One region of the Micromonospora sp. NPDC049679 genome, then DNA from elsewhere that is predicted to be linked to it. Evidence: riboswitches for the same ligand, from Rfam matches in the RefSeq annotation. Region 1 holds a riboswitch; each other region holds the start of a gene.
What was found. A riboswitch is a leader RNA that binds a small molecule or an ion and turns the genes downstream of it on or off. The one in region 1 is predicted to bind cyclic di-AMP.

Region 1 (10,082 bases):
ATCTGCGTGGGTGAACGTGTGGGAGCCGATCTCGTGGCCCTCGGCGAGCATCCGCCGAACAAGCTCCGGATGCTCGTTCACGCGCGACCCCACGACGAAGAAGGTGGCGTGCGCGCCGTGCCGACGCAGCACGTCGAGGACCCGGGGCGTCCATCGCGGGTCAGGGCCGTCGTCGAACGTCAGCGCGATCGCGCCGGCCGGCATCGACCTGCTGACCCGTGACGCGCCGTCGAAGCGGAGTACTGACCCGCCCGTGGTCACATCCGCCGACGCCGGCGGAAGGTCTGTTGCCGAACGACCGGAGCCCCCGGTCACGCCGGAGGCGTAGCCGTTGAAGGACAGCGCCGCCAACAACACCACGAGGCCGAGAAGGAGGAGCAGCCAGTGGGCCCGGGGATCCCGGCGTGCGACGTGAAGTCCCAACGCCTAGCTCCGCTTTCCTGTTGATTTGCTGGGTTTGGCGCGCGGAGTGCTGCGGTGCTCGTCGCCGAGGCCGGGTCTGTCAGTGGCGCGCGGCGGCCGGTTGGCCGGCACGGTCGGAGGCCTGGTGACCGTCGGCGCCGTCCTGGCGGCGGGCCCGGCCGTTCGGACCGTGGCCGGGTCGCGGAGCGGGGTGGGGGAGGGCACGCGTCGCTCCGCGACCTGACCCTGTTGGGGGCGGTTACCCGCCTCCGGCCACCCGGGGATCGGTAGCGGCGCGTCGGTGACGAGCCCGGCCAGAAGGAGGCCGAGCCATGCCATCAGGCTTGCGGCCATGCCCGTGCCGGCGAGCACGGCGAGACGACGGCGGCGGCCGGTCTTGTCGACGAAGACAGGATTCGTCCGTCCCGTCGGTCCGAGGCCACGACGGCGGCCGGTGCGGTCGACGAGGATCGGGGTCGTCCTGCCCGCCGCCGATGTCACCGTCTCCTGCGCTTCATCCCGCGTCTGCACCATCTTGCCTTTTCTCTCCGTGCGGTTATCGATCCCGCTGGTCCATTCGTCCCGCGGCGTCGGCATCAGACTCTGGCGAAATCTCACGGGGGACCCGGCAAATGGGCGACAGGTGCCCCGTCTGCGCGAGCGCTGCACCAGGCTAGGAGATGGTGGTGGTGCGCTCAAGGCAACGGGGCCGGCAGAAAATGGGACTTATCTCAGCCCGTTATGGCGGCGGGTTGATGTAACGGAATGCGCGGCGGTGGCGCTGGGTGCGGGCGAAATCGCCGGATCGGCTACACCGAGGCGATTCGAGCATTCTAGGACGGCCGCTGTCGATGTGCAGCCCGGACGTGACGCTTCTGTTCCGATGCCGTCAATATCCGTTACCGGGACGCGCTGACCATGCGAGGCGCCTGGCGTGAGGTCCACAATGCGCAGACCCGCCGCGCCGGGCGGTGATCCCGTGGGAGCGAACGGCACAGTCAAGATCGATGGAGCCGCCTTCGACGACGGTATCGACAACGAGCCGCACGTGACCTGCGACTTCCACGTCGACTTCTTCAACTTCGATCAGAACGAGCGCGCGAACATCCCGACGCGGCGCCCACAAGTCCGTCCAAGCCCTCGAAGCCGACATCCGCGCCTGGATCGCCGACTGGAACGAACACCCGCGCCCGTTCCTATGGACCAAGACGGCCGAAGAGATCCTCGAATCCCTCGCCCGATATCTACGGCGAATTTCTGGCGCACGACACTAGCGCAGGCGCGGCGACGCGGTGGCCCATGACGTGAAGGCGGTGTCGAGGGCGTCGACGAGGCGGGTGAACGTGGCGTCGACGGACTGCGGCAGGCCGAACCCGCCAGCGGTTTCCAGGGTGACGAAGCCGTGCAGGGCGGCCCGCAGCGACCGGATCGCGTCGACGGCATCAGCACCGGCGATCCCGTACGCGCGGAGAACTGCCGCGGCGACGCCGACAACGGCCTCACTGGCGGCGATGTGCTCGCCGTCGTCCGCTGAGGGAGCCCGCACGCTCGCGGCGTAGCGGCCGGGGCAGCGTTTGGCGTAGCTGCGGTAGGCGGCTGCGATGGCATGGAGTGCATCGCGGCCGGCGCGTCCCACCCCCGCCGCCGACATCGCCGCCGCCAGTTCCCGCACTCCCAGCAGCGCCAGGTCGCGCTGCAGCCCGTCGAGCCCGCGCACGTGCTTGTACAGCCCGGGCAACGACACGCCGAGCCTTTGTGCGACGGCGGCGAGCGTCAACCGGTCGAGCCCGACCTCGTCCGCGACAGCGGCGGCTTCGGCAACGACGCGTTGGGGAGTCAGACCGGCACGGGGCATCGGGGGACTCCTTCAGCGGCGGGCGCGGGCCAGGGAGAGTCCTGTCCCGGTCACCCACACGAGCAGCAGCGGGAGCGCGACGTACGCCACGGGCGTCAGCGCCGTGCTGACCAGGAGGTAGCCGACGCCGGCGCCGGTCAGCGCCACCGCGAGCACCGCGCCGACGTAGCCTAGCCAGCCGGGCAGGACCCGGGTGCGACGGGCCACGGCGACACCGGCGGCCGCCATCACCGCGAGCGCGAACATCTTTACGCCGTCGATCCGGTTGACCAGGTCGAACAGCAGGCCGGCCGCTCCGGTGCGGCCGGTGGGAACCGCCCACGCGGCGAGCGCCTGCCCGAGCGCGAACTGCGCCAGCGACAGCGCCGCCGCGCCGAGGCCTCCGGCGGCGGCCACTCGACCCCACCGTTGGGCGCGATTGCGGGCAGCGACGTCGGCCAGGGCCAGCGCGACCACTGCCAGGGCGAGTGCGGCCACGCCGTGCACCAGCAGTGACTGGGTCATCGCCATGCCTCGATGCCCCGCGTACGCGGCGGTCACGTCGGCGGCGGAAGCCGTCACGCCCACATCGGATGACCACACCGCCAGACCGGCTGTCCAGGCCACGCTGTAACCGGCTGCCGCCGTGGCGACCACCCCGGTCGCGCTCCGATAGCCGGCCGACGGACCGTATCCGGCGTGTGTGGTCATGGCTTCCCCCGACATCTTCTAGTTAATGACATTAACTAGAAGGCTAGGCTACGTAACCAGATTGGTCAAGACGTGCCGGGGAGACCACGAAGGGCCAGCTCGATGAGCTGGCCCTTCGTCGATCTGACGAGTATTACCGCCGGTGCCGGGTGCCATGGCTGGCACCGGTTCGGGGCTTAAGCGGAGTAGCCGCGCGAGGCCATCCAGCTGGCCATGTCGATCGTGCTCATCCAGTAGGTGGCCGGACCGACGCCGGACGGATCGGCGACCTGCACCTGCCGTCCCTCATCGCTGTAGCCGACGATGGTGACGTAGTGGCCACCCGGGAAGCTGCGCCAGAATCCGGCGTTGTCCGTCGCGCCGCCGGCGATGTTGGCGACGACCGCGCGACCGTCGCTGAGCGCGTTGACGACGTCAGCCTGCAGCCGGTCCATCTCGGCCGGGGTCGCGCCCGGGCCCGGGATCGACTGCGTCCGGTAGGCGTCCTTGCCGATCACCTTGTTCATCACCCGGGTGATGTCCTCGGCGGAGTTGGTGCCGTTGACCGTGGTGCCCAGCTGCTGAGCCAGCTCATCCTGGCTCAGCGTGACGCCGTTGGAGGTCAGGGCGATGCGGGTCGCGGCAGGGCCGCAGTAGTAGAAGTTGGGCTGGTACTCGAAGTCGTACTTGCCGATCTTCTCCGACGGCGGCTTCGGCGCGGCCGCCTTCTTCTCGGCGTCCCCCCGGTGGTTACCGGTGGTGAACGCCATGTCCACGACGGCGGGGTTGGCGGCGGTGTGCGCCGTGGACGGTGCCGTGGTGAGGGTCAGCAGGCTGCCGCTGGTCGCGGCTACCGCGAGAACGGCGGCGGAAACCATGGCGGCCGGGTGAACGCGGCGGGGTGCGGCGTGGCGGAACAGCGTGCGGATACGTCGGATTTCCACTGAAGGCTCCATTGCTGTACCGACTCGTGGTCGGCGTCCCAATCAATAACGGTGAACGGTCAGCCAGGCCGACGGTTGACGCGATGACGTCGAGCGGGAAAGAGCCACGGCGCGGTGCGCGTGCGCGCGCTGGACGAACCCGCAGGCTCCCGTCGTCGGATCCCCATCGGGCCAGACGTGCGGAGCGTTACGGATGAGCGTCGTGGTCTCGTTCGTGACCCGAGCGACGAAATGGCTACTCCACTGCGACAGCGTCTGCTGCTGTGGTGCGCGCTGAAAAGGACGCGCTCATGCGTCGCCGCAAGCGGCGGCGGCATGTCGTGAACAGTGGCGCCGGAAACAAGGTCCGGCTTCGTGAACCCGCGTCAGGGCGTCGGCGTGGCTAGTGATCGAGCGTCACGAGCCCGCTGCGTACGAGGCGTTCCGCGGGGGAAAGCGCGCTGCGGCGGGGGGATTGGGGGGATGTGCCACGGCACATTCGGCGCTGCACTTCTATGTGTCTCCTTCCGATACCGCCTACCGGGTTAGCTGACGGATTCGGGCGGGAAAGAACGCCCTACCACAGGCCAAGGCCCGCGGATTCACCCCAGAGTTGCGATGGGTCCCCGGCTCGTGCAAGCACGACTAAGCGGGTCCGATCCGGGGTCATCTTGTGATGAGCAACGACCGGGTCGGACGAGCCGACACTACTGGTCCCGCTCCTCGGCTGCCCAGCCCTTCCCGACCTGCTGCGATGTACCACACTCGCGTTCGACGCAGGGCCGCCCGGGGCGTCCGGAACCGCACACCGGCGCCCGATCGTGACGGACGGTGGGTGCGAAACCGGAGTGGGCATTGCGGTGATCGCGCATTGCTGCGGCCGGCTGATTTCGCGTAGACGATTGCTACCCGTATTTCAGCCGTCAATAGCGGTGGGTCCTGTTACGGGGTCGGCGACCGGCTGCCGCGCTCTATCGCTTCGAGCACACGTTTGAGCGTTTGCAGATCGTTTTCGACAAGTGCTGCGGCCGCTTCGAACTCGTGATCCGCCATATCCGGCGTCTGGAAGAACGTGAAGATGACCTCGGAGCCGCTGCCGTTGGGGACGACGCGCACGGCGTTGACGACCGTGATTCCCGGCGCGGCGGTGACTCGATGATCAGCGACCCCGAAGGGGTTCGGCGCCACGAAGTCGATCTCCACCGGATCATCGACCGTCTCGACAACCCACTTTCCATCTGACGGCCGCACCGCCCGCGCGAACCCCGGCGCCCACTGGGGCAGATTGCGCGGTTCACGGATGAACTCGTAGGTGCTCTGCGGAGCGCGAGCGATCGAGACGGTCACTGTGCGCGATGGCATGACGGACACGGACGCAGTATCGCAGGCCGTAACGGTCGCCCGGAGCGGGACGCGGCCGCAAATTGACGACGGGTCTGAAGTCCCGCGCATGCCGGCGGGAGCGCTGAGGATCCACAGAGGTGTCCGTCATCGTCGATGTGGGTACTGGTGGCGTGCCATGCCACGTTCACCGTGCGCCCCAGGAGGTTCAGCGATGGTCGAGGTTCTCGCGTCGCCCACAGTAGACATCGGTGGAGCTGTCACCGACATGTGGCGCAGCGTTCTGCTCTTTCTCCCGAAAGCGATCGCGTTCCTCGCGATCCTGCTGGTCGGCTGGCTTCTTGCCCGAGCCCTGTACGCGGTCGTGGACAAGCTGCTGGAGCGCGTCGGCTTCGATCGGGCGGTGGAGCGTGGCGGCATCAAGGCCGTGCTCGCCCGGAGCAAGTACGACGCCTCGGACATCGTCGCGAAGCTCGTGTACTACGCGATCCTGCTCTTCGCTCTGCAACTGGCGTTCGGCATCTGGGGACCCAACCCGGTCAGCGACCTGATCGAAGCCGTGGTGGCCTGGCTACCACGAGCGTTCGTCGCGATCCTGATCGTCGTGGTGGCCTCGGCGATCGCCAGGGCCGTCAAGGACATCATCGCCACCGCCCTCGGCGGTCTGTCCTACGGGCGGCTGCTGGCGAACGTCGCCTCGGTGTTCATCCTCGGTCTCGGCGTGATCGCCGCGCTCAACCAGGTCGGTATCGCCACGACGGTGACCACTCCGGTGTTGATCGCCGTGCTGGCCACCGTGGGTGGCATCCTGATCGTGGGGGTCGGCGGCGGGCTGGTGCGGCCGATGCAGGCCCGCTGGGAGGTGTGGCTGGAGCGGGCGGCGGCGGAGTCGTCGCGGGTCGCCGAGCACGCCAAGGCGTACGCCGACGAGCAGCGGGCCAACCAGCAGACGTGGGTGCCGAGTCAGCACGTGCCGACGGAGCCGCAGTCGTCGGCGTACCCGCAGGGGCAACCCTCGGCCCAGCCCGACGTGGCCGACCCGGAAGCCACCCAGGTGCTGCGTCCCTCGACCGTCGCGCAGTCGCGGCAGGTGGGCGACCAGCCCGCCCAGCAGGCGTACGCGGATCCGCAATCGCCGGCGGACGCGCCGGGACAGCCGCCGACCGAGCCCGACACGGCGGATCCGGAAGCCACCCAGGTCCTGCGTCCGTCGAACACTCCGCAGACTCCGCGCGTGGGCGACCAGCCCTGACCGGCGACCCCGTCATTCGTCCCGCACCCCGTCCATCAGGGTGCGGGACGAAACCGTGCTGGTGGTGGCGGCTATTCCAGCGGGGGCAGGTTCTCTGGCGGCAGCTCCGGCCCGAGATCGGGGGCGGTCTCGGTCGACACGATCCGCCGTGGTGGCCACTTGACACCCCGCGGCGGCCAGGTTTGCCGCGTCCGCTCCAGGAACCACCTCGGTGGCTCGTACAGCGGCAGTTGGTAGTTGTCGGGGAGCATGCTCTTCCACCTGATTTTCGCGGTGCGGCGGTCGAACTCCTCGTTCATCTCCGCGACCATCTTCGGCTGGGTCAGCAGGTCGACGGTGGTGGCGGCGAGGTACTTCGCGGCCATCACCATGGCCACGTGACCGGCGTTGGCCGCAGCCGTGGCCGTGTGGTGCCACGAGTGGTTCTTGGTGCCGCCGGGCTGGTGCGCGGTGCCCATGGAGATCGTCGGCACCTGCCAGCTGATGTCGGCGACGTCGGTGGAGCCCCCGCCCATGAACACCGCCGCCGGTGGCCGCAACTCGCTGATCGTGTCGGCGAACCCGGTCTCCTTCGTCCCGTTGGACCGCTGCAGCGCCCTGCCGAACGCCTGGTCACCCGCCGAGAACTTCGGGGCCCCCACCTGCGTCATGTTGGCGTGCATCAGCTCCGCGCCGCGCTTGTTGCCGAGCATGTTCCACACGCCGGCCATCATCCGGTTTTCCATGCGGGTGCCCGTGGCCATGGCGGCCGCCTCGGCGCATTTGATGATCTTGTCCATCAGGATCTTGGCCCGGGTCGGGCTGCCTTCGCGGGCGAAGTACCAGATGCTCGAGAGCGTGGGAAAGACGTTCGGCGCCTGACCGGTCTGTCGCAGCGCGTAGTGGACCCGGGCCGTAGGCGCCTGGTCGCTCTCCCGCAGGTATTCCGTCAGCATGGACATGGCCGACACCGCGTCCTGCGTTGGCCGGGTCGCCAGCGGTGAGCCACCGTGACCATCCGTGCCGAGGAAGTGGAAGGCGAGGCTGTACATGGCGTTGCTCGAACCCCAGCTGGTGCTGTTACCGCTGGCCGGGTGCCAGTCGACGAAGGCGTCGAGGCCCTTGTAGACGCCGGCCTTGACGGCCACCGACTTACCCACCAGTTGCTCCTCGGCCGTGGAGCCGAAGAACTTGATGGTGCCGTCGAGGTTGCGGGCCTTCATGGCCGCGGCCGTGGCGGCCGCCGCGCCGGCCGCGGCGGCGCCGAGGGCGTTGTGTCCACAGCCGTGGCCGAACCCGTAGCTGGGGGCGTACGGATCATGGTTGTAGACCAGGGGGGAGTGCTGGGCGTTCCCTTTTTCCTGCGACAGCCCCGGCAGCGCGTCGTACTCTCCGCTGAAGCCGATCACCGGTTTCCCGGTGCCGTTGCTGAACGTGGCGACGAAGGCGGTCGGCATGCCGCCCGCCCCCCACTCGATCGTGAAGCCGTTGGCCTGCAGGTACTGCGCTTCGGCCCATGACGAGTTCCACTCCGCGAGCGAAGGCTCCGCGAACTCCCAGATCCGGTCGTTCAACCCGACGATGCTCTCCGAGTGCCGGTCGATCCACGCGACGGCGGCGTCCTTGGCCTGTGAGTCGACGGCGAGTTTCGCTGGCGGCTCGTAGTTGATGGGATCGGCCGGTTGTGTCCTGGGGTCGAGCGCGAGATCGGACGCGGCAGCCATGGCCGGATCCGCCGTCAGGATCGGGGCGACGGCCATCGCGGCGCCGGCGGCGCCGAGAAGTCCCAGCATGTCGCGGCGGCTCACGCCTGAAGGTTGGAGATGGTCGGTTTCACACACGGGCGACTCTCCTCGACTAGGGGTGATCGGCCGGCGGAAAACGGCGGACGACCGGGGTGTCACGAAGAGGAAGTGAGCGTGGAGGGACCTGGCCAGCATTCGGCCGGGATGCCGAGAACCTGCAGGTCAGGGCGCGTCTGGCCATTCCGTGGACGTTCTATCCGCGGCGCGGCCCCCGGGGTTGGGGCGCTATCCCGCAATCCATGAACGGCTATGGAGAATCCATCACGAGCGCCAATGTTGTGTCAATGTTTTCAATGAAGTTAACGCGAAAGGGGCTGGTCGTCCCGTCGTCGGCCCGGACGGCACCGGCGACCCCGAGGATGTGCACGGCACCCACGTCGCGGGCATCGCGGCCGCCGCCACCGGCAACGGTGTCGGCATCGCCGGAGTGGCCCCCGACGCGAAGATCATGCCGATCAAGGTGTTGGAGAAGGGGAGCGGCAGCTTCGCCGACATCGCCTCGGGTATCCGGTACTTCGCCGACCAGGGCGCCAAGGTCGTCAACCTCAGCCTCGGCGCGCTCCCCGGTGCGCAGGCGTTGACGCTCACCGGGCTCGTCGCCGATGTCACCCAGGCGATCGCGCACGCGAGCTCGAAGGGCGTGGCGGTGATCGCCGCTGCCGGGAACGAGGCCGCTCCGCTCTGCGCCACGCCGGCCTGGGAGCCGGGGGCGATGTTCCGTGCTGACGTCCACGGCCCGGACGCCGCTCGGCCTCGCGCGCGGGTCTACACGCCCGTGTACGGATGGGGCCTCGTGGACGCGCAGGCCGCGGTCGCCGCGCCGCGCGGCCAGACCCGCCCCGGCGAGCTGGCCCGTCGGGCGCGCCACGCCTGACGGGTCATCCGTCCGCCGGACCTGGCCTTGCGATACCGTCAGTGCGCCGACGCCGGCATCGACCGGTCAGCGTCCGCCGCGCAGGCGATCGCCGCACGGCACCCGAACAATGCAGGGAGATGCACATGCCGGAGCCGAGGCCCGCTCAGGACAACACCGCTGACGACGCCGGCACACCCGCCGAGACGGAGTCCGGGGCCGGGTCGGAGACCGACGAGCCCGCCGTCTACGAGAACCGGGCGGCCCGACGCGCGAAGGGCAAGGGCAGCTCGCAGCCTCAGCCCCATGGACAGGGCCAGCGCATCGGTGGTCGGGGTTCGGTCCAGAGTCCCCGCCAGTACGGCACCCGCCGCAGCGGCTGATCCGTTCCGGGTCGGCCCGGGCTGTCCGCCCGCGCCCTCGGCCCGCCCCGTCGGCTCCTGCCGAGGTGCGTGGTGGAGTGTCAGGGCCACCGGACCCGGACGGGCTGCCCGATGAAGCGTCCGTACGGCTGGAGCGCGTCCTCGATCTGCGCCCGGTCCGGGTCGCCGACGGGGACCAGCGGCCGGACGTCGACCGTGACCTGCGCTCGGCCCGTTGACCGCTTCCACGTCCCGATCACCCGGCCGCCGCGCACGATGGTCGATTGGAACACCCCGTTGCCGCCCGGGATGATCGCCTGCTTGTGTTCCGCGTCGAGCATGAGCGACCGGTCCTTGAACCCGAGCAGATACTCGTCGAACCCGGGCAGGGCGCGCAGCTCCTCGGGGCCATCGGCGGGCGGCCCGGCGCGGTCGGCGTCGAGCAGCGCCGAAGCGAGGAGCATCTCGCTCCCCTCGACCCTCACCAGGGTGAGGTCGTCGCCGGCGCCGGCGATGCCCCGCTTGGCGTCCGCGGCGGTGAGCCCCGTCCAGCCGGCGAAGTCCTGCCGGGTGGTGGGGCCGTGGCTACGGAAGTAGCGCACGGCGATCGCCGCGAGCGCCTCGTCGCGCTCCGGCCGGCG
Region 2 (10,082 bases), on a different contig from region 1:
GTACGGGCCTCGGTCGTGCAGGGCGCCGACAAGTACCTCGTCACGCTCAAGGCCCACCCGTACGGCATCCCGTACGCGCCGAGCGACAACACGTACGACTGGGGTTCCAACAACCTGATCCTCAACAACGCCGTCGTCATGGCGACCGCCTTCGACATCACCGGCAGGTCGACGTACCGCGAGGGGGTGCTGGAGACGATGGACTACATCTTCGGCCGCAATGCGCTCAACCAGTCCTATGTGACCGGTTACGGAGAGGTGGCGTCCCGCAACCAGCACAGCCGCTGGTACGCCCACCAACTCAACCCGGACCTGCCGAACCCGCCCCGCGGGACGTTGGCCGGTGGTCCAAACTCCTCGATCCAGGACCCGGTGGCGCAGCAGAAGCTGCGTAATTGCGCCCCGCAGTTCTGCTACATCGACGACATCGAGTCCTGGTCCACCAACGAGTTGACCATCAACTGGAACTCCCCGCTCGCCTGGGTCGCCGCGTTCGTCGCGGATCAGGGCGCCGGGGACGCCCGCGGCCGGGGCTAGCCCGGTGGATCGTGGTCTGTTGCTGCCCTTCCCGGGAAGCAACAGACCACGATCTACGCTGCTAGAGCTCGTACGTCCGCGCCACGGCCATGGGTCCGTCCGCCGCGGCGGGCCAGCCAGCCGAGCGGGCCGACGGCGAGCAGCGCGAGCGCCGCCAGCGGCCAGATCAGTAGGGCCGGGTACGACACCAGCCCGGCCGGCACCGGGAAGTAGGTGGCGTCACCGTCGGCGCGCGGTGCCGGGATGTCGGCCGCGCCGAGGGCACGGGCGAGGGCACGGGCGAGGGCGAGGAGACTTCTCGCCGTGCTGCTGCAGACCCGGCCGGTCGACGGAGGCCCGAGCACGAACACGATGTCGTTGCGGGGCCGGGGACCGCCGGAAACACGCGGGCGACCTCCAGGATCGCCGGGGTGCCACCGGCGCCCCCGCCGAGCTTGACCGGCCTCCGGGCCGACCGGGTCCTGCACCTCGGTCTCCAGGCCCAGGCCACGCAACGTCGACACGATGTGCTGCCTGGCCCGGTCGTTCGCCGTCCTGCCGGCCACGTGCACCTCGCTGGCGATGGTCCGCACGTGCCCGTGAGCCCGACCGGCGCTGAACTCCCCGGCGGGCGTCGCCGTACCCAATGGCGTGGGCGGACGGAGCGCGAGCAGCGTGAGCGTGCCGAGCGCGTGGGGCGCGGCGAGACCGTCCGGCGCGCGGCGGCCGGGACGGAGCAGCGCGCGAAGGGGTGTCCCGAGGGGTGCGCCCGCGGTGCCTCCTGCCTGTGACGGGTCGCACCATCCTGTCCGTGCGGATCACCCCGGGTTATCCACCACCGGCCATTGGCCGGCGTGGGGGGCTGCGCCCAGCCCCCGTTCCATCCGCCGTGCGAGACATCGCTGTGACGCCTCGTCCCGCCGTGGCGCTGAAAAAGGGTGTGGACGCGTTCGATCCGGAAGACGGGCGTCGATGCGGCGGGGCGGCCGGACAACCCGCGGTCGCGGGACCACGGGCGGCCGCGTGGCATCCTTGGCGAGGCGATTGCTGGCCGAGCGACGCAGGCCAGCCGGGGGACGGCCCCGGGAGACCGCCGATTGAGTCCAGTGCGCGACACTTGCCGTAGCTCGACCGTTACCACCCGTCGTGTTGTGTGGGAGCGTTGGCTGGTGGACCATCAGCCGGACAACCGACGAAGGAGCCCAGAATAAGAATGCAGCGTCCGCGACGCGCCGCCAGCACGCGGTCGATCGAGGCCCGGGCATGACCGGCTCTTCCGTCGTGCCGCTGCCGGCCCAGCCCCACGGGGGGTTGGGGCGGGGGATCGTGCTGCCGCAGACCGAGCGGCTGCGGGTGTTGCTGGTCGAGGATGACGAGGGGGACGCGTTCCTCGTCGGCGAGCTGCTCGCCGAGGCGGGGGCGGCGGTCGACCTCATCGTGGCGACGAGCCTCACCCAGGCGCGCCAGCGGATCGCCGGCGTCGACTGCGTCCTGCTCGACCTCGGCCTCCCCGACGCGCAGGGGCTCGACGGGCTGCGGCACGTGCTCGGCATGGCCGGTGGAGCCGCGGTGTGCGTGCTCACCGGCCGTCAGGACGAGCACCTGGGCATGGGCGCGGTGGCCGAGGGAGCGCAGGACTACCTCGTCAAGGGCCAGGTCGACGGGGTCCTGCTGAGCCGGTCGCTGCGCTACGCCGTCGAGCGCAAGCGCGCGGACGAGAACGCCCGCCGGCTGCGGGAGGTGGAGCTGCGCCAGGCGGAGTCCGCGCGGCTGGAGCGGGGTCTGCTCCCGCAGCCGCTGATGACCACCGACAAGGTGGCGGTGCACACCTTCTACCGTCCGGGCCGGCATGCGGCGCTGATCGGGGGCGACTTCTTCGACGTGGTGCAGACCGCTCCCGACCGGATCGATCTGATCGTGGGCGACGTCTGCGGGCACGGCGCCGACGAGGCGGCGCTCGGCGTCGAGCTGCGGGTCGCCTGGCGGGCGCTCATCCTCGCGGGCGTGCCGGACGACGAGGTGCTGCCGGCGCTGGAGCAGGTGCTGATGAGCGAGCGGCGGCTGCGGGAAATATTCGCGAGCGTCGCCGCGGTGCAGCTCGACCTCGCGGGCAACCGGGCCACGGTACGGATGGCGGGCCATCCGCCGCCGCTGCTCCTGTCGGGGGGTAAGGTCGCGCCGGTGCCCGCACCGGGCGGCCTGCTGCTCGGTGTGCGGCCGCGCCGCCCCCGCGCCTTCGACCTGGAGTTTGAAAGCGATGACTGGTCCTTGCTGATGTATACCGATGGACTCATCGAGGGTCGGATCGGCGGCGGCAACGAGCGACTCGACGTGCCGGGGCTGCAGACGCTGGTCGCCGACCCGGCGACCCGCGGGGTTCCCCTCGCCGAGTTGCCGGGCTGGCTGGTCGGTCGCGCCGAGGAGATCAACGGTGGGCCGCTCGCCGACGACGTGGCGATGCTGGTGGTCAGCCGGGGCGGTGGCCGGTGATCAAGACAGGAAACCGCACGTTGCGACAGCGGGTGACGGCGCTGTGCGTCGTGGTCGGCACGGTGTTGGCCCTGCTGGCGACCGTCGCCGCCGTGGTCGGCGCGAACAACCGCGCCCACCTCGACAACCTGCTCAACAAGAGTGGTCCGCTGCGCGCCCACGCGGAGTCCCTGATGGCCACGCTCGTCGACCAGGAGACCGGCGTCCGGGGCTACGCGGTCTCCGGCGACCGGGCCGACCTGGTCCCGTACGACGACGGGCTGCGGCGTGAGCGGGAGCTCCTCGCGTCGATGAACGGGCTGCTCGACGATGACCGGGCCATCCGGCAGAAGTTGCGGGTGGTCGAGGAGCAGGCACAGCTGTGGCGGCGGACGGTGGCCGAGCCGGTGATCCGGACGGTGTCGGAGTCAGGGCCGGCCACGGCGCAGGGTCTGCTGACGCCGGCGGCGCGGCAACAGTTCGGCGACGTGCGGGCGGCCGTGGAAGCCCTGCAGTCGGAGATCATGAAGTTGCGTGATCAGGTCGGACGGAACGCGCGGCGGACGAGCAGCATGCTCGTCCTGTTGTTGATCATCGCGGCGGTCGTGGTGGTGCTCGCCGGCGTCGCCCTCCGCCTCGCGCTCAATCGGCTGGTGATCGCGCCGGTGACCCAACTGGCCGCGCAGGTGCGCGACGTCGCGGGCGGCGACTACCAACGGGACATCGGGACGGCCGGTCCGCCGGAGCTGGCGGGGCTGGCCAGCGACGTCGACGGGATGCGCCGCAAGATCGCGGCGGACCTGACCGAGATGCGCGAAGCGCGCGCCCGGATCGAGTGGGTCAACAGCCAGCTGCAGAAGCAGGCGGAGGAGCTGACCCGGTCCAACCGCGACCTGGAGCAGTTCGCCTACGTCGCGTCGCACGACCTGCAGGAGCCGCTGCGCAAGGTGGCGAGCTTCTGCCAGTTGCTGCAGCGCCGCTACGGGGGGCAGATCGACGAGCGCGCCGACCAGTACATCGCGTTCGCGGTCGACGGCGCGCAGCGGATGCAGCGACTGATCAACGACCTTCTCGCGTTCTCCCGCATCGGCCGCCTCACGACCGGCTTCACCGAGGTCGATCTCAACGCAGTGATGCGGGAGATCGAGGGGCAGACCGACGCGGCCCGGCAGTACGCCGACGGCGAGCTGACCTGGTCGGAGCTGCCGGTGGTGCTCGGCGAGGAGCCACTGCTCGCCAACCTGATCGCGAATCTGGTCAGCAACTCGCTGAAGTTCCGTCGCCCCGACGTGCCGCCGCGGGTGCACGTCTCCGCCCGTCGCGTCGGCGACGAGTGGGAGATCACCTGCCGGGACAACGGCATCGGGATCGAGCCCGAGTTCGCCGACAAGATCTTCGTGATTTTCCAGCGGTTGCACGCGAAGGACGCCTACCCCGGCACCGGGATCGGGCTGGCGATCGCCAAGAAGATCGTTGAGTACCACAACGGGCAGATCTGGATTGATCCGGATGCGACGGAGGGGACGGCGATCAGCTTTACCCTCCCGGTGCTGCCCGAGCAGCGAGGGACCGCCGAGGTCCCGGAGCCGCGCAACGAAGAGAACGGCCGGGAGTCGTCCGCCGCCGCGGCCGACCAGGCTGAGGAGACGGTGGCGTGAAGGAGATGCGGGCATGACAGCACCGGTCGACGGGCAGAGTCCGATCGAGGTTCTTCTGGTCGAGGACGACCCCGGCGACGTGCTGATGACGCAGGAGGCGTTCGAGGAGCACAAGGTCCGCAACCGGCTGAGCGTGGTGTCCGACGGCGCGGAGGCGCTGGCCTACCTGCGCCGTGAGGGGAAGTACGCGGACGTGGTCCTGCCGGACCTCATCCTCCTCGACCTCAACCTGCCGCGCCGCGACGGGCGAGAGGTGCTCGCCGAGATAAAGAAGGACGAGAAGCTCGGCAGGATCCCGGTCGTGGTGCTCACCACCTCTCAGGCCGACGAGGACATCCTGCGCAGCTACCAGCTCCATGCCAACGCCTACGTGACCAAGCCGGTCGACTTCGAGCGGTTCATCGCGGTGATCCGTCAGATCGACGAGTTCTTCGTCAGCGTGGTGAAGCTGCCGCCGCGCGGCTGACCGCATGATCGACGAGGTCGCCGCACTGGTCCGGGAAGCCGCCGCCACGGCGGTGCTGCCGATGTACCGCCGGCTGGCCGAGACGGACGTGCGTGAGAAGGCCCCCGGCGACCTGGTCACCGTCGCCGACCGGCGGGCGGAGGAGTTTCTCACCGCCGGGCTGCGACGGCTGCTCCCCGGCTCCGTCGTGGTCGGGGAGGAGGGGGTCGGCGCCGACCCGACCCGACTCGACCTGCTCCGCGGTACGGGCGACGTCTGGGTTGTCGATCCGCTCGACGGCACCGCGAACTTCGCCGCCGGCCACCCCCCGTTCGTGGTGATGGTGGCGCTGCTGCGCGCCGGCGCGCCGGTGGCGAGCTGGATCTACGACCCGATCGCCGAGAGCCTGGCGGTCGCCGAGCGCGGGGCGGGGGCGTACCTCGACGGGCGTCGGATCGTGGCGGCGGCGGAGCAGCCCGCGCGGAGCGTGCTGCGCGGCCCCGCGATGATCCGGTTTCTGCCGACGCGGTTGCGGGCCGGAGCGGAGGCGGGTAGCGCCGAGCTGGGCGAGGTGCTCACGGGTCAGCACTGCGCGGGGCGCGAATACCTCGACATCATCGCCGGTCGCCAGCACTTCGCCCTCTTCTGGCGCACCCTGCCGTGGGACCACGCGCCGGGGGCGCTGCTGGTGCGGGAGGCGGGCGGCGCGGCCCGCCGTTTCGACGGCGGCCCCTACGATCCGGTGGACGATCGGTCCGGGCTGCTGGTGGCGGCGACCGAGGAGATCTGGCAGACGGTCAGCGAGACGTTGCTTCCCGACCGGTGAGGTTCGCCCGGCGTGGTCGGGTCACGGCGTTGTCGGCGGGTCCTGCGGCCGCCGGCCGCGTCATGTGCTATTGCGGGGCCCTGCGGTGACTCGACAGGGCGGGCGGGTCGGGTAAGCTGACCGCCGGTCTTCGCCAGGCGGTGCCCCCAGGCGCCGGTGAGGGCCGCCGCCGAAATCGTCCACGGGCGATCCGGGGAAGCATCTCCGTGGGGTGAATCCGCGCCAGCGGTAGGGAGCGCCACGTCCCGAACCCGTCAGCTGACTCGGTAGGCGGCCGACGGAAGGAACAGCTTTGGTCGGCAAGACGAGCTCTCCCCGGCGCCGGGCCCTGGCACCGATCGCGGCGCTGTTCACCGCCGTGGCGCTCCTCGTCGCGGCGCCCGTCACCGCCGGTGCGGCGCCCAAGCCCGCCCCCAACGAGGGCGGCAGCCAGAGTCTGCGCGCCGCGCTCGAAGCGGCGGCCAAGGGGCACATCGAGGCCAAGGCCAAGCTGGACAACTCCAAGAAGCGTCAGCTCGAGCTCAGGCTGGAGCTGGAGAAGGTGGAGCAGCGTCTGGTGACAGTCACCGCCGAGATGGGTGTGGTGGCCGACAAGTCGTACCGGGTCGGCCGGCTCTCCGCCGTCTCCATGCTGCTCAACAGCGCCTCGCCGGACGCGTTCCTCGAGCGGGCCGCCGGCCTGGACACGATGGCCCAGCGCCAGAACCAGCAGATGCGCCTGCTCACGGAGACGCGCGAGCAGGTCACCCGGGCCAAGGCCGCGATCGACAACGAGGTCAAGGAGCAGCAGAAACAGGTCACGATCATCGCGCGGAAGAAGCAGGACGCGGAGCGGGCACTGGCCGCCGTCGGTGGCGCCGCGGCCGGGGGGTTCGTCAGCGCCAACTCACCGCTCGCCAAGCCGGCGCCGAGAAACCCCGACGGATCGTGGCCGAGCGAGTCCTGCACCATCGACGATCCGACCACCTCCGGTTGCCTCACCCCACGCACCCTGCACGCGTTGCGCCAGGCCCAGGCCGCCGGGTTCGACCACCATGTCTCCTGTTTCCGCTCGGGTGGCGGTGGTGAGCACCCCAAGGGCCGGGCCTGCGACTTCGCGGCGGCAGAGGACGGCTTCGAGGAAGTGGACGCCGCTGGCTCCGACCGCCAGTACGGCAACAACCTCGCCGCCTTCTACATCAAGAACGCCGGCCGGCTCGGGGTGCTCTACGTGATCTGGTACCGCCAGATCTGGATGCCGGGCACGGGATGGCGCTCGTACAGCGGCGGCGGTAGTCCGGCCGGCGACCACACGAACCACGTCCATCTGTCGATGGTGTAAACGCGGATCGCCGGCGTCGGGCTGCGTACCATCGCAGCGATGGAAACTCCACAAGCGGACGTCGTCGATGCCCGGCCGCTCCCCGACGGGCTGGCTGCGGCGCTGGTCTTCCTGGCCAGCGGCGCCGTCCTGGTGCTGGAGGTCGTGGCGCTGCGCCTCGTCGGCCCGTACGTCGGCGTCACGCTGCAGACCAGCAGCGCGGTGATCGGCGTCGCGCTCTCCGCCATCGCCTACGGCGCCTGGTTCGGCGGCTGGCTCGCCGACCGCCGCGATCCGCGGCCCCTGCTCGCCCCGGCGCTCGTGCTCGCCGGCATCGCCACGGCGCTCACCCTGCCGTTGGTCCGGTACGCGGGTGAGGTGCTGCGTGGCGGGGCGGCCGGCGGCATCCTGCTGCTCACCGCGCTCGCCGTCTTCGTGCCGGCCGCGCTGCTCTCCGCGGTCACCCCGCTCGTGGTCAAGCTGCAGCTCGGCGACCTGCGCCGCACCGGTCGGGTGGTCGGGCGGCTGTCGAGCATCGGCACGCTGGGGGCGATCACCGCGACGCTGGGGACGGGCTTCGTTCTCGTGGCGGCGCTGCCGAGCAGCGTGATCATGGTCGGCCTGGCCGTGCTGCTGGGGGTGTCCGGCATCGTGCTCGCCGCGTATCTGCGGCGGCGGGACCGGGGCGACGTGCCGGGTCCGGCGCGGACCCGCGTGGTCGTGGCGGTGCTGGGGCTCGTCGGCGCGAGTCTTTCCGCCGTGGCGCCCACGCCGTGCGACGTCGAGACCGCCTACCACTGCGCGACGGTCGCGGCGGATCCGCAGCGCCCCGGCGGACGGGTGCTGCTGCTCAACTCGGCCCGGCACTCGTACATCGACGTGAACGACCCGACCTATCTGGAGTTCGCCTACACGCAGTGGATCGGCGCGGTCGCCGATGTGATGGCTCCGCCCGGCCGGCGGCTCGACGCGGTGCACCTCGGTGGCGGCGGCTTCACCGTGCCCCGCTACCTGACCGCGACCCGTCCGGGCAGCGTGAACGAGGTCTATGAGATCGACGGTGAGCTGGTCGAGCTGGGCCGCCGTGAGCTGGGCGTACGGGAGGGTCCGACGCTGCGCGCGGTGGTCGGCGACGCCCGGATGCTGGTCGGTGCGCGTCCCGACGCCAGCGCGGATCTCGTGGTGGGGGACGCCTTCGGTCACCTCGTGGTGCCCTGGCACCTCGCCACCCGGGAGATGATCGCGGAGACCCGGCGGATCACCCGTCCGCAGGGCATCTACGTGCAGAATGTGATCGACTATCCGCCGCTGCGGTTCATCCGTGCCGAGCTCGCCACCGTGACGGCGGAGTTCGCACACGTCGCGCTCGTGGCGCCGCCGGCCGCGCTGGCCGGCCGGACCGGCGCGAACTTCCTCATCGTCGCCGGTGAGGCGCCGCTTCCCCTCGGCGCGCTCCGCGCCCGGCTGGCCCGGTTCGACGACCCGGTCTCCGTTCTGTCCGGTGCCGAGCTGGCCGATTTCGTCGGCGCGGCGTCGCCGCTCACCGACGACCACGCGCCGGTCGATCAACTCCTCGCCCGGCCCTAGCGGGCAGCGAGTCCTTCTCCGGCTGCCGCTGACCGATTTCGCCGGGTGAGGTGTAGCTCCGCGAAGATCGGGCATTTGCTCGGCATGGGTGGGGTGGACAAGTACGGCGCTGAGCTGCTCAGCGAGCGGTACCGGCTGGTGGAGCGGCTCGGCATGGGCGGCATGTCGGTCGTCTGGCGTGGCTACGACGAGGTGTTGGGTCGGCAGGTGGCCGTGAAGGTGCTGGCGCCGCAGCTCGCCACCGACCGTGTCTTTCGGCACCGGCTGCGGGTGGAGGCGCAGGCCGCCGCGCGACTCTGCCATCCACACATCACGAACGTGTACGACTACGGCGAGACGGTCGCGAACGGCGCCACCGTGCCGTACGTGGTGATGGAGCTCGTCGACGGCGTGTCGCTGGCGACGCGGCTGGCGCGCGGCGGGGTGCTCCCGTGGCGGGACGCCGTCGCGGCCTGTGCCGAGGTCGCCTCCGCGCTGGCGGCCGCGCACAGCCGGGGAGTGGTGCACCGCGACGTGACCCCGGGAAACGTCATGCTCACCAGCGGCGGCGCGAAGGTTGTCGATTTCGGCATCTCCGCGCTGGTCGGCGAGAGCGACGTGGGCCCGGACGGAAATCTGCTCGGCACGCCCGCCTATCTCGCGCCGGAGCGGCTCAACGGCGGCCAGGTGTCGCCGGCCACCGATGTCTACGCGGTCGGGCTCCTGCTCTACCGCGCGATGACCGGACGGCTGCCGTGGCAGGCGTCCTCCGTCACCCAGATCCTCCGCGCCCACCTGCACGCCGACCCGGCCCCGATGCCGCCGGTCGCAGGGCTCCCCGACGAGGTGGCGGAGCTCTGCCGGCGGTGTCTGGCGAAGAACCCGGCGGACCGTCCGAGCAGCCGGGAGGTCGCCCGGACGCTGGCCATCGCCGCCGGGACCGCTGTCCCCCTGCCGGACATGGCGGTGCCCGCGCCGGGGAGTCCGGCCGTCGAGCCGGGGCTGTCGGCGGTCGGCACGACGATCCTGCCCTGGTCGGCCGCGACCGGCGCGTTGCCGCTCTCCCTGCGGCGGCGTCGGCGCCACTCGTGGCGCCCCACCTGGGTACGGCGGCGCGTGCAGGCGGTCAGCGTCGGCGTCGGACTGATACTGGTCACCGGGGTGCTCTGGACGGGCGCCAGCCGCAACGCGGCGACGGCCGACGCCGAGCGGGTGGCCGCGCCGGCGACCGGCATGATGGCCGCCGTGCAGCCGTCGGTCCCGTGCCGGGTCCGGTACGCGTTGAACAAGGACTCGGGCAGC
Region 3 (10,082 bases), on a different contig from region 1:
CCACCGCGTCGGGACCGGGCAGCCTGCCGGAGCGGTCCAGCGGCACCTGGTAGAGGACGGCATTGGTGGAGTCGGTGAACCACGCCGCGCGCGGCGTCAGCACGACGTCGTTGACGAAGCTCGGCGACGCGGTGAACCGGTAGCTGGCGAGGAGCGCCCCGGTGACCCCGTCGACGACGCGACCGTCGCCGCCACTGCCGCCGGCGACGTAGAGCCGCCCACGCGCATCGAGCTTCATGCCGAGTGACGGCGTGCCCGACCCCGCGTTGATGACGGCGCCCTCCCCGGTCGCCAGGCTCGCCCGGTAGATCGCGCCGGTCGCGCGGGAACCGAAGAAGGCGTAGGGCAGCGCTCCGATCGCGATCCCCTCGGGCTGGAACCCGGCGGGAAGCGCGATGGTCCGCGGAAACGGCGGCTCGGGGCGGGCGGGCGCGGCGCCGGCCGGCGCGGACGTGACGGTGAGGGCCGCGGCGAGCCCCGCGGCCAGGACGAGGGCGACACGTGGACCGGTCAGCACGGTGGGTATCCCTTGCAGGTCGGGGGCTTCCACTGACGGCGCGGGGCACGCGCCATCCATCCGCGTCACTGTATACCTGATGACGCGGATGTCCCATTCCAGGCCGCGGACCCGGTTGCCGGGCGGGCATATCAGGCTCGACGAACCCGGTAGGTACCATTGGTTGCACACATAGCAATGTGAGCATGGTTTGGCCGACCGCGGCCGATCCGGCGGGTGAGTGACGGAGGGCGAGCGTGGGCGCAGGTCATGACCATGGCGCGCAGGCGGCGCGGGCCGGCGAGCGGCATCGCGGCCGGCTCTGGGGAGCTGTTGCCGTGCTCGCCACCTTCATGGTCGTCGAGGCGGCCGCCGCGTGGGCGACCGGCTCGCTCGCCCTGCTCTCCGACGCCGGCCACATGTTCACCGACGTCCTCGGCATCGCCATGGCCCTCGCCGCGATCACCGCGACCCGGCGCGCGGCGCAGGACCCCCAGCGGACCTTCGGGCTCTACCGCCTGGAGGTGCTCGCCGCCCTGGCGAACGCGGTGCTGCTCTTCGGGGTGGCCGTCTACGTGCTGGTCGAGGCGGTACGCCGGTTCGACCACCCGCCGCACGTGCTCGCCGGGCCGATGCTCGCCGTCGCGGTCGGCGGACTCCTCGCCAATCTGGTGGCCTTCGCGCTACTGCGTCCCGGCGCCCGGGAGAGCATCAACGTGCGCGGCGCGTACCTCGAGGTGTTGGGCGACCTGCTCGGGTCGGTCGGGGTCATCGTCGCCGCGGTGGTGATCGCCACGACGGGATGGTGGTACGCGGACCCGATCATCGCCGTCTCCGTCGGCCTCTTCATCCTCCCCCGCACCTGGCGCCTCGCCCGGGCGGCCGTACGGATCCTCGTGCAGGCGGCCCCCGAGCACCTGGAGGTGCCCGCGGTGCAGGCCCGGCTCGCCGCGCTGCCGGGGGTCTGCGATGTGCACGACCTGCATGTCTGGACGCTCACCTCGGGCATGGACGTCGCCTCGGCGCATCTCACGATCGAGCCGGCCGCCGAGGTGGCCAGCGTGCTCGCGGCCGCCCGGGACACCCTGCACGACGAGTTCGCGATCGAACACGCCACGTTGCAGGTGGAGCCCGCGACGGCGCCGGGCGCGTGCGGCCCCGCCCACTGGTGATTAGTTTCCGCTTAAATTTCGTGACCTCATCTCGATCTTCTGCCGTCATATGTCACGAGTTATCGGTATAAAAGGCTCAACCGTCGCAGATCCGAACCCGCGCCCGCCGGTAGTGTCGGGACCGGCTTCCGCCAGGCGGCGCCCCTCCGGCGCCGGTGGGAGCCGTCGCCTAATCGCCGAAGGGCGAGCCGGGGAACCACGTAGGTGGGGTGCATCCGCGTCAGCGGTAGGGATCTTCCGTCCCGAACCCGTCAGCTAACCCGGCCGGCGGCTGACGGAAGGACTGGAATGTGACGTTGAAGCCCCCCGTACGACGGACGTTCGCGGCGCTCCTCGCGGTGATCGCCGTCACCGGCTCACCCGCCGCCGCGGCCCCGCCCGCCGCCGCGCCGGCCGGCCTCCGGGCGGCGCCCGGCGACATCGACGAAGGCGGCACCCCCAAGCTGCGTGAGCAACTCAACGCGGCGAGCAAGGGCTTCGTGGACGCCAAGGCGGCGCTCAACAACTCCATGAAGCGGCAGAAGGAGCTCGACGCCCACCTCAAGACCGTCGAGGCGGAGCTCGTCGTCCGCACGGAGACCGTGGGCGCGCTCGCCGGCCAGGTCTACCGGACCGGTCGGCTCGGTCCCGTCTCCGCCCTGCTCAACAGCGGCTCCCCCGACGACTTCGTCAGCCGCGCCTCCACGGTGAGCGCCGTTGCCGCCGGCGAGGAGAGCAAGCTGAATGCGCTGATCACCACGCGCGACCAGGAGACCCGCGCCAAGGCCGCGATCGACAAGGAAGTCGGGGAGCAGAAGAAGCAGCTCACGGTGATGGCGAAGCGCAAAGAGCAGGCCGAACGGGCGCTCGCCGCGGCCGGCGGCGGACAGGCCGCCGGCGGGGTGAGCGGCGGCTCCGCGTCCGCCGCGCCGGCCCGGCGCAATCCCGACGGCTCCTTCCCGGGCGAGTCCTGCAGCGTCGACGACCCGACGACGGGCGGCTGCCTCACGCCGCGCACCGCACACGCGTTGAGTCAGGCGAAGGCCGCCGGCTTCGAGCGCTTCGTCGCCTGCTTCCGCGACGACGGCGGCCCGGGCGAGCACCCCCTCGGTCGCGCCTGCGACTTCGCGGCCCAGACGGGCGGGTTCGGCGGGGTCGCGAGCGGCGGCGACCGGACGTACGGCAACAACCTCGCCAACTACTTCATCAACAACGCCGATCGGCTCGGCGTGCTCTACGTGATCTGGTTCAAGCGGATCTGGCTGCCGAGCAGCGGGTGGCGCGCCTACAACAACGGCAACGGCGACCCCTCCAGCGACCACACGAACCACGTGCACCTGTCGATGAACTGACCTGAATCGTGCGGCTGGCGCCACCCGGGACGGGTGGCACCAGCCGCACGATCGTGTTCAGCGGCCGCTGCGGGTCGAGTCGAACGCCGCGTCGTCGACGCAGACGCGCGTCGCATCCCCGCTGCAGCACCGCGACCCGTCGCGACCATTCATGATCGCCTTCATCGCGCTGATGAGAGCGATCATTTCGCGTTGCGCGGATGGGGGCGCGCGGTAATGGCGGAATGCGCGGAGAGCCGCACGGTATCGCGTTTCCCGCCCGATTCCGCTGACGAGAGAGCGCTCTTTCACACACTCCACGTGATCGGCCGACCACCCACGTCGGCTCTCGTTCCGATGCTGTGAGAGCGCTCTCTGGTGGAGTTATATACCCCGGCAGCCGTCGATGTCAATGCACCCGTTCGGGCGACTGAGCGATCCGTTAAAGATGCTCGCCGAATATTGACAGGATCCAGCCCTTCTGGTGACCTCCACGCAACGACTGGTTAATGCATGCGAAATCTTCTCGCTGCCGTGCCAGCACCCCGGAACCGGAGGAACGATGAAGCTCTCCATCCGTCGCGTCGTACCCGGCGGCGCTCACCACGCCGGTGCGCGCACGCGCGGCACCGACGTCGCCCCGCGACGACGTGCGCTCGCGGCAACCACGATCGTGGCGCTCGCGGCCGGCGTCCTCACCTTCGGCGCGCTGCGCCCGGCCGACGCGGCCACCCTCGGCGCCGGGAGCTACGCGACCACCCGCCCCGCCGGCGGCGCCGCCCCCACCGCCTGCGGCAACATCGCCACCAACCCCCGCCAGTTCGTCACCGGCAACGCCCCCGGCGGCGCCGTACCCACCAACGACTGGTGGTCGTCGCTGCTCTTCAAGCGGTACGACTGCGCCTACTCCGAACCGCTGCACGCGCATCCCATGTCGTTCGACCCGGTCGCCGGTGGCCTCGGCGTCTCCTACACCACCGAGGCCGCCATCTCCGGCTCGGCCACCGGCGTCGGCGAGTACCACTTCCCCTACTCCACCGAGTTCACCCTCGGGGTCGCCGGCCTCAACTCCCCCGACGTCAAGGTCGACGGCTGGAGCGACTGGACGGTGACGCCCGCCTGGTCCGACGGGACCCGCACCCTCAAGACCACCATCGGCCACGGACTGCCGTTCCTGTACGCGCAGGTCACCGGGGGCAACGCGGAGCTCCGCTTCGGCGGCACGCCCACCGTCTGGGCGACCAGCGGCACCCGGATCGGCTTCTCCGTCCGCGGCCACGACTACGTCGGGTACGCGCCCACCGGGGCGACCTGGACGGTGGCCGGCACGACGATCAGCTCCACGCTCGCCGGTCGCGGCTACTTCTCCGTCGCGCTGCTGCCCACGACGGCGACCACCCCGGCCGCCGAGCGCACCGCGCTGATGGACAGCTACGGCCAGTACGCGCACGCGCATGTCACCGGCACCCGAGTCTCGTGGAGCTACAACCAGTCGGCGAGCGTGGTCAACGCCACCTACGCGGTCACCACCACCCGGCGCGAGGGCTCGGCGAACGGGACGGTCATCTCGCTCTACCCGCACCAGTGGAAGAGTCTCAGCGCCGCCACCCCGATCGCGCAGACCTACGTCTCACCCCGCGGCCCGATGAAGAGCCTCGTCGGGGCGGCGGCCTTCACCACCGCGATCCGTTACAACGGCGTGCTGCCCGAGGTGCCGGCGGTCGCCACCGGCAGCGGCGCCGACCTCGCGACGCTCGGCGGCTACCTCGACCAGGTGGCGACCGGCGACCCGCTGGCCGGTTTCGGCAACGACACGTACTGGACGGGCAAGGCGCTGGGACGCGCGGCCCGGCTCGCCGAGATCGCCGACCAGCTCGGCCGGACCGCCCAGCGCGACCTGCTGCTGGGCGCGATCAGGAACCGGCTGACCGACTGGTTCACCGCCTCCGCGGGAAAGACCGAGCGGCTCTTCGCCTACGACCAGGCCTGGGGCACCCTCGTCGGCTACCCCGCCTCGTACGGGTCGGACACCGACCTCAACGACCATCACTTCCACTACGGCTACTACATCGCCGCGGCGGCCACGCTGGCCAAGTTCGACCCGGCGTGGGCCGCGACGAGCCGGTACGGCGGCATGGTCAACCTGCTGATCCGGGACGCCAACAGCTACGACCGCGCGGACACCATGTTCCCGTTCCTGCGCGACTTCGACATCTTCGCCGGGCATGACTGGGCCTCTGGCCACGGCGCGTTCGGCGCCGGCAACAACCAGGAATCCTCGTCGGAGGGGATGAACTTCGCCAACGCCCTCATCCAGTGGGGGCTGGCCACCGGCAACACCGCGATCCGCGACGCCGGCCTCTACATCTACACGACGCAGGCCCAGGCGATCCAGGAGTACTGGTTCGACTCCGCCGACACCAACTTCCCCGCCGCGTTCGGCCACAGCACGGTCGGCATGGTCTGGGGTGACGGCGGGGCGTACGCGACCTGGTTCAGTGGTGAGCCCGAGATGATCCAGGGCATCAACATGCTGCCGATCACCGGCGGGTCGCTCTACCTCGGCCATCGGCCCGGGTACGTGACGACCAACTGGAACGAACTGGTCCGTAACAACGGCGGCCAACCGACCGTCTGGCAGGACGTGCTCTGGTCCTTCCAGGCGTTGGGCAACGGCGACGGCGCGCTCGCCAGCTTCCGGGCCAACCCCGGTTACGCGGTGGAGGAGGGCGAGAGCCGGGCGCACACCTTCCACTGGATCCGTAACCTCGCGGCGCTCGGACAGGTGGACACCGGCGTCACCGCGAACACCCCGCTGTACGGGGTGTTCAGCAAAGGGGGCGCCCGCACGTACGTGGCGTCCAACATCACCGCCAACCCGATCACGGTGACCTTCTCCACCGGCACGACGCTGACCGTCCCTGCTGGACGGACCGCGACCACCGGCGCCCTCACCTGGAGCGGCGGCAGCGCGAGCGGCGGAGGCGGCGGAGGCACGCCGACGGCCAGCCCGACCGCGGGCCCGACGACCGGTCCCACGCCGGGCCCGACGCAACCGCCGCTGCGCTCCAACCAGCTCCACCTCCGCACCGGCGGCGTACTCGCCGACACCGCGGGCGCCGGCGCGACGACGGTGACCGTCCCCTCGGCGGGTGGGGGCAACCACGACGGCACCCCGCACAACCCGGTGACCTTCACCGGATGCGGGATCACCGGCGGGTACGGCTCAGGGGCGAGCGCGTTCGCGCTGCACGTGGACGCGGGCACGGCGGTCGGGGCGGGGGTGCAGGCCCGTATCTCGTACGACCTCACCGGTTCCGGCAGTTACAGCCGCGTCGAGACGTACCGCTATTTCGCCACGGACCCGGTGGCGGGCACGGAGAGCTACACCCAGGGCGCGGGGCTGCTCTCCTCCTCGGGCGCTCTCGCGGGCATGACCAACGGGTGTGTACGGCTGGAGGTCTGGAACGCGATCGGTAACGCGCCGACGACGGTACGGGTCGACGCCACGGCTGCGGACGGGCGGCAGTCGATCGTCACCGTGCCGTTCACCGTCACCGGCTGACGGACGGCGGACGGGCCTCTCGCTCTGCGAAAGCGGCAGCGAGAGGCCCTTTCTTGGCTTGGATGAAAGGCGCCGGTCGGCGGAAGCCGAACGGCACGCCTCCCACGGCGGTCTGCCGCGCCGCTCCGCACCGCGGCCCCCGCTCGGCTCTGCTGTAGCGGGGCGCCACGGCGCCGGTGGATCAGACGCCGGGGAGCTGGGCCTCGGGCATCTGGCCGGCGCCGGCGTAATAGGGCTCGGGGGCGCCGAAGAGCCCGAGAAGGCCGGTGACCCAGAGCTGCCGGTGGACAAATCTGCTGGGCTCGGTGACGACAAGCTTGACGCCACTCACCTCGGCGGTCTGGAATCCGGCGACCATCGCGCTGATGCCGACCGAATCGATGAAGGTGACGAGCCGCATGTTGAGCTGGATCCGGGTCGGCCGGGTGTTGGTCAACACCCCGGCGATCGCTTCGCGCACCTCATGCGCCGTGTCCACATCGATCTCTCCACGAGGAGCGATCTCGACCACCCCGCCGGGCAGCGTCGAAGTGACAATCGACAGGCTCACGCGAGCACCTCCACTCGCCCATGACGGGCGCTTCATCAGTACGCGGGCCGCGACCGAGCGTATTCCGCCGGCCAACTCGGCGCCACCCCTTGGCCGGATGGATCCCGCCCGCACCACCACTAATGTCCGGATATGTCTGGGCAAACCACGACACATTTACTGGCCGATTGGCCTTCTGGCCCCGACCCCGTGCCGCCGACGCCCACCACCCTAGCGGCCCATCCGACCGCGTCCGACGGTTCCGCCCCGGCCGGTCCGGTCCCGCCATGTGATCAGCGCTGACTCCCCCGCGCGTCGGCGGTGCACCCGGTCCGGAGCTGCCCTGATCACGCGACCCGCGCCTACACGGCCGGCGTCGCCGCCGGACCCGTACCCGGCAAACGTGCGTTGGAACACGTCGGCCGAAACCGCACCCACCGAACACGCGGTCTTCGTACCCTCGGCTCGTGACAGGTTGCGCGTCCGGTCGCGCACGAACCTGGTCCGCGCCGGTACGCCCGTCCCGACCGCAGGGGCGGTGTCGGCGCCCCACTCCGCCCAATCACCTCGGACGCCACCGCGCGTCCGCCGCGAACTACGTCAACGGGGGTTCGGGCGATGGCCCAGACGACAACGGAAGAAAGCGACCAGCCCGGCGCACCGCGGGCGCGCCGCGCCGGGCAAGGCCATCCATGGCTGACTCTGGTGTCGGTGGCGCTCGGCGTGATCATGGTGGCGCTCGACGGGACGGTGGTCGCGATCGCCAACCCGGAGATCGGTCGTGATCTCGGCGCGTCCCTCGCCGACCTCCAGTGGGTGACCAGCGGCTACCTGCTCGCCCTGGCGGTCTTCCTGATCACGGCCGGCAAGCTGGGTGACCGGTTCGGGCACAAGAAGATCTTCATCATCGGCGTCGTCGGGTTTGCGCTGACCTCGCTGGCGATCGGCCTCTCCCACAGCATCGGCGCCGTGGTGGCGTTCCGGGTGCTGCAGGGGCTCTTCGGCGCGATGCTCCAGCCGACCGCGTTGGCGCTGCTCCGGGCCGCGTTCCCGGCCGAAAAGCTCAACATGGCGATCGGCGTCTGGGGCGCCTCGTTCGGCGTCTCCACCGCGGCCGGCCCGGTCGTCGGCGGTCTCCTCGTCGAGCACGTCAGTTGGCAGTCGGTCTTCTTCATCAACATCCCGGTCGGCATCGTCGCGCTGGCCGCCGGGCTCTGGGCGTTGAAGGAGTCCAAGGCGCCCGCCCTGGCCCGGCTCGACGTGGCCGGCATCGTGCTGCTCTCCGGCGCCATGTTCTGCCTGGTCTGGGGCATCATCAAGGCCCCCGAATGGGGCTGGGGCGACGCGCGCAGTCTCGGCTTCTTCGCCGGCGCGGCCATCCTCACCGGCCTGTTCGTCTTCTGGCAGGCCAGGGCCCCCGAGCCGCTGGTGCCGTTGAGCCTGTTCCGGTCGACGTCGGTCTCCATCGGCACGGTGCTGATGGTCCTCGTCGCGTTCTCGATGTTCGGCTCGCTCTTCTTCCTGACCTTCTTCCTGCAGAACGTGCACCGCCTCTCGCCGGTCGAATCGGGTCTGCGGATGATGCCGATGAGCCTGATGATGATCATCAGCTCGCCGTTGGCCGGCGCGCTCATCACGAAGTACGGGCCGCGGGTGCCCATCATCGGCGGGCTGGTGGTCACCGCCGTGGCGATGTTCCTGCTGTCCCGGCTGCAACTCGACGCCGGGTACGGGGCGACGGCGCTCCCCTTCCTCCTGCTCGGCCTGGGGCTCGCGCCGGTCATGGTGGCGGCCACCGACGTGATCGTCGGCAACTCCCCCGAACACCTGACCGGGGTGGCCTCGGGCGTGCAGCAGTCGGCGATGCAGGTGGGCGGTTCCCTGGGTACCGCCGTGCTCGGCGCGGTGATGACCGCGCGGGTCGCCGCGGTCCTGCCCGGCCACTTCGCCTCCAACGGGCTCCCCGCGCCGACCGACGCCCAGGTCGAGCAGATGAAGGGTGCGGTCGCGGCGGGCGTGGTGCCGCTCGGCCCCGAGACGCCGCCGCAGGTCGCGGCCGCCGTGACCCGTGCCGCGGAGCTGTCCTTCCTCGACGGGATGCACCTGGCGTTCACGCTCAGCGCCGTGATGGCCGTTGTCGCGATCGGGCTCGCATTCTGGGTGAAGGCCGGTCGCAAACAGGAGGGCCCGGGGCCGGTCCACATGTGACCGCGCACCGACGGCTGATCGGCGCGGCGTCCCGTACCGGCCGATCGGGCCGGTACGGGACGGCTTGCCGCTTCTCCCGGACCGCTCGTCGACGGGTGGTCACGAGCGCTCCGCGGGCGACCGGCAGACCCTAGCCCAGCACCGACGGATGCCCTGGTCAGCACCCGGGCGGCGTGACCTGTCGCATTGCCGACGCGCAGCGGTCACACATGGGCGGGGCCCGATCACGGGTTTGCCGGAAACGGCCAGCGGGCACCTGCGGGAGAAGCAACCGCGCCGAACAGACGCCTCGGTCCGAAGTGGCCGCTACGTTCGGCACCCAAGGAGGTAGCACCATGCTCGGAACGCACCTGCTGGAACGCGGTAACAAGGTCGACGGCATCGCCGAGCAGGCGTGGAGTCAGCTCGTCTCCGCCGTCAACTCGGCCGGCGACACCGCACGACAGGCCAAGCGCCAGACCTCACACCTCGCCGACGAGGCGGGCAATCGGATCGGTCCCGCTGCCGACGAGGCGTGGAGTCGGGCCAACGCGGCTCTCGAGGCGCTCGCCGGCCGACGGCCCAGCCTGCCGTGGGCATGGCTCATCGGCGCCGGCGCCGTCGGCGTCGCCCTCGGCTGGCTCGCCGGGAGCGCCGCCCGGGCCGCCATCTCCCCCGCCCGTCAATCTTCGGATGAGCCGGATGGCGACACGACGGACCGGATCGCGTACGTGGACGTCGACCGCCGCAACTGATAGCGCCGACTCATGCCGCCGCGACCCGGGTTCGGGTCGCGGCGGCATGACGGTGTCCGCCGCGCACC

Region 2: another riboswitch for cyclic di-AMP. It lies ahead of AB0J06_RS13605 (hypothetical protein); the one in region 1 lies ahead of AB0J06_RS10130 (C39 family peptidase).
Region 3: another riboswitch for cyclic di-AMP. It lies ahead of AB0J06_RS12880 (hypothetical protein); the one in region 1 lies ahead of AB0J06_RS10130 (C39 family peptidase).

Annotation. Positions count from the first base shown of each region.
Region 1 covers NZ_JBFANZ010000011.1:113,441-123,522, forward strand. Annotated here, with positions in the region: gene AB0J06_RS10110 (bifunctional polysaccharide deacetylase/glycosyltransferase family 2 protein) at 1-423, opposite strand, end outside; gene AB0J06_RS10115 (hypothetical protein) at 427-936, opposite strand; gene AB0J06_RS10120 (TetR-like C-terminal domain-containing protein) at 1,673-2,257, opposite strand; gene AB0J06_RS10125 (hypothetical protein) at 2,270-2,818, opposite strand; gene AB0J06_RS10130 (C39 family peptidase) at 3,124-3,870, opposite strand; cyclic di-AMP (ydaO/yuaA leader) riboswitch at 4,369-4,511, opposite strand; gene AB0J06_RS10135 (SRPBCC family protein) at 4,792-5,196, opposite strand; partial or broken gene AB0J06_RS10140 (hypothetical protein) at 5,405-6,061, shown strand; gene AB0J06_RS10145 (amidohydrolase) at 6,514-8,229, opposite strand; gene AB0J06_RS10150 (S8 family serine peptidase) at 8,411-9,100, shown strand; gene AB0J06_RS10155 (hypothetical protein) at 9,226-9,462, shown strand; gene AB0J06_RS10160 (winged helix DNA-binding domain-containing protein) at 9,543-10,082, opposite strand, start outside.
Region 2 covers NZ_JBFANZ010000017.1:49,247-59,328, forward strand. Annotated here, with positions in the region: gene AB0J06_RS13575 (glycoside hydrolase family 9 protein) at 1-537, shown strand, start outside; gene AB0J06_RS13580 (hypothetical protein) at 591-1,109, opposite strand; gene AB0J06_RS13585 (SpoIIE family protein phosphatase) at 1,780-3,006, shown strand; gene AB0J06_RS13590 (ATP-binding protein) at 3,003-4,643, shown strand; gene AB0J06_RS13595 (response regulator) at 4,657-5,109, shown strand; gene AB0J06_RS13600 (inositol monophosphatase family protein) at 5,114-5,914, shown strand; cyclic di-AMP (ydaO/yuaA leader) riboswitch at 6,072-6,203, shown strand; gene AB0J06_RS13605 (hypothetical protein) at 6,273-7,235, shown strand; gene AB0J06_RS13610 (fused MFS/spermidine synthase) at 7,275-8,801, shown strand; gene AB0J06_RS13615 (serine/threonine-protein kinase) at 8,886-10,082, shown strand, end outside.
Region 3 covers NZ_JBFANZ010000016.1:18,277-28,358, forward strand. Annotated here, with positions in the region: gene AB0J06_RS12870 (superoxide dismutase) at 1-517, opposite strand, end outside; gene AB0J06_RS12875 (cation diffusion facilitator family transporter) at 754-1,668, shown strand; cyclic di-AMP (ydaO/yuaA leader) riboswitch at 1,825-1,954, shown strand; gene AB0J06_RS12880 (hypothetical protein) at 1,959-2,999, shown strand; gene AB0J06_RS12885 (glycosyl hydrolase) at 3,541-6,543, shown strand; gene AB0J06_RS12890 (STAS domain-containing protein) at 6,725-7,093, opposite strand; gene AB0J06_RS12895 (MFS transporter) at 7,691-9,280, shown strand; gene AB0J06_RS12900 (hypothetical protein) at 9,616-10,014, shown strand.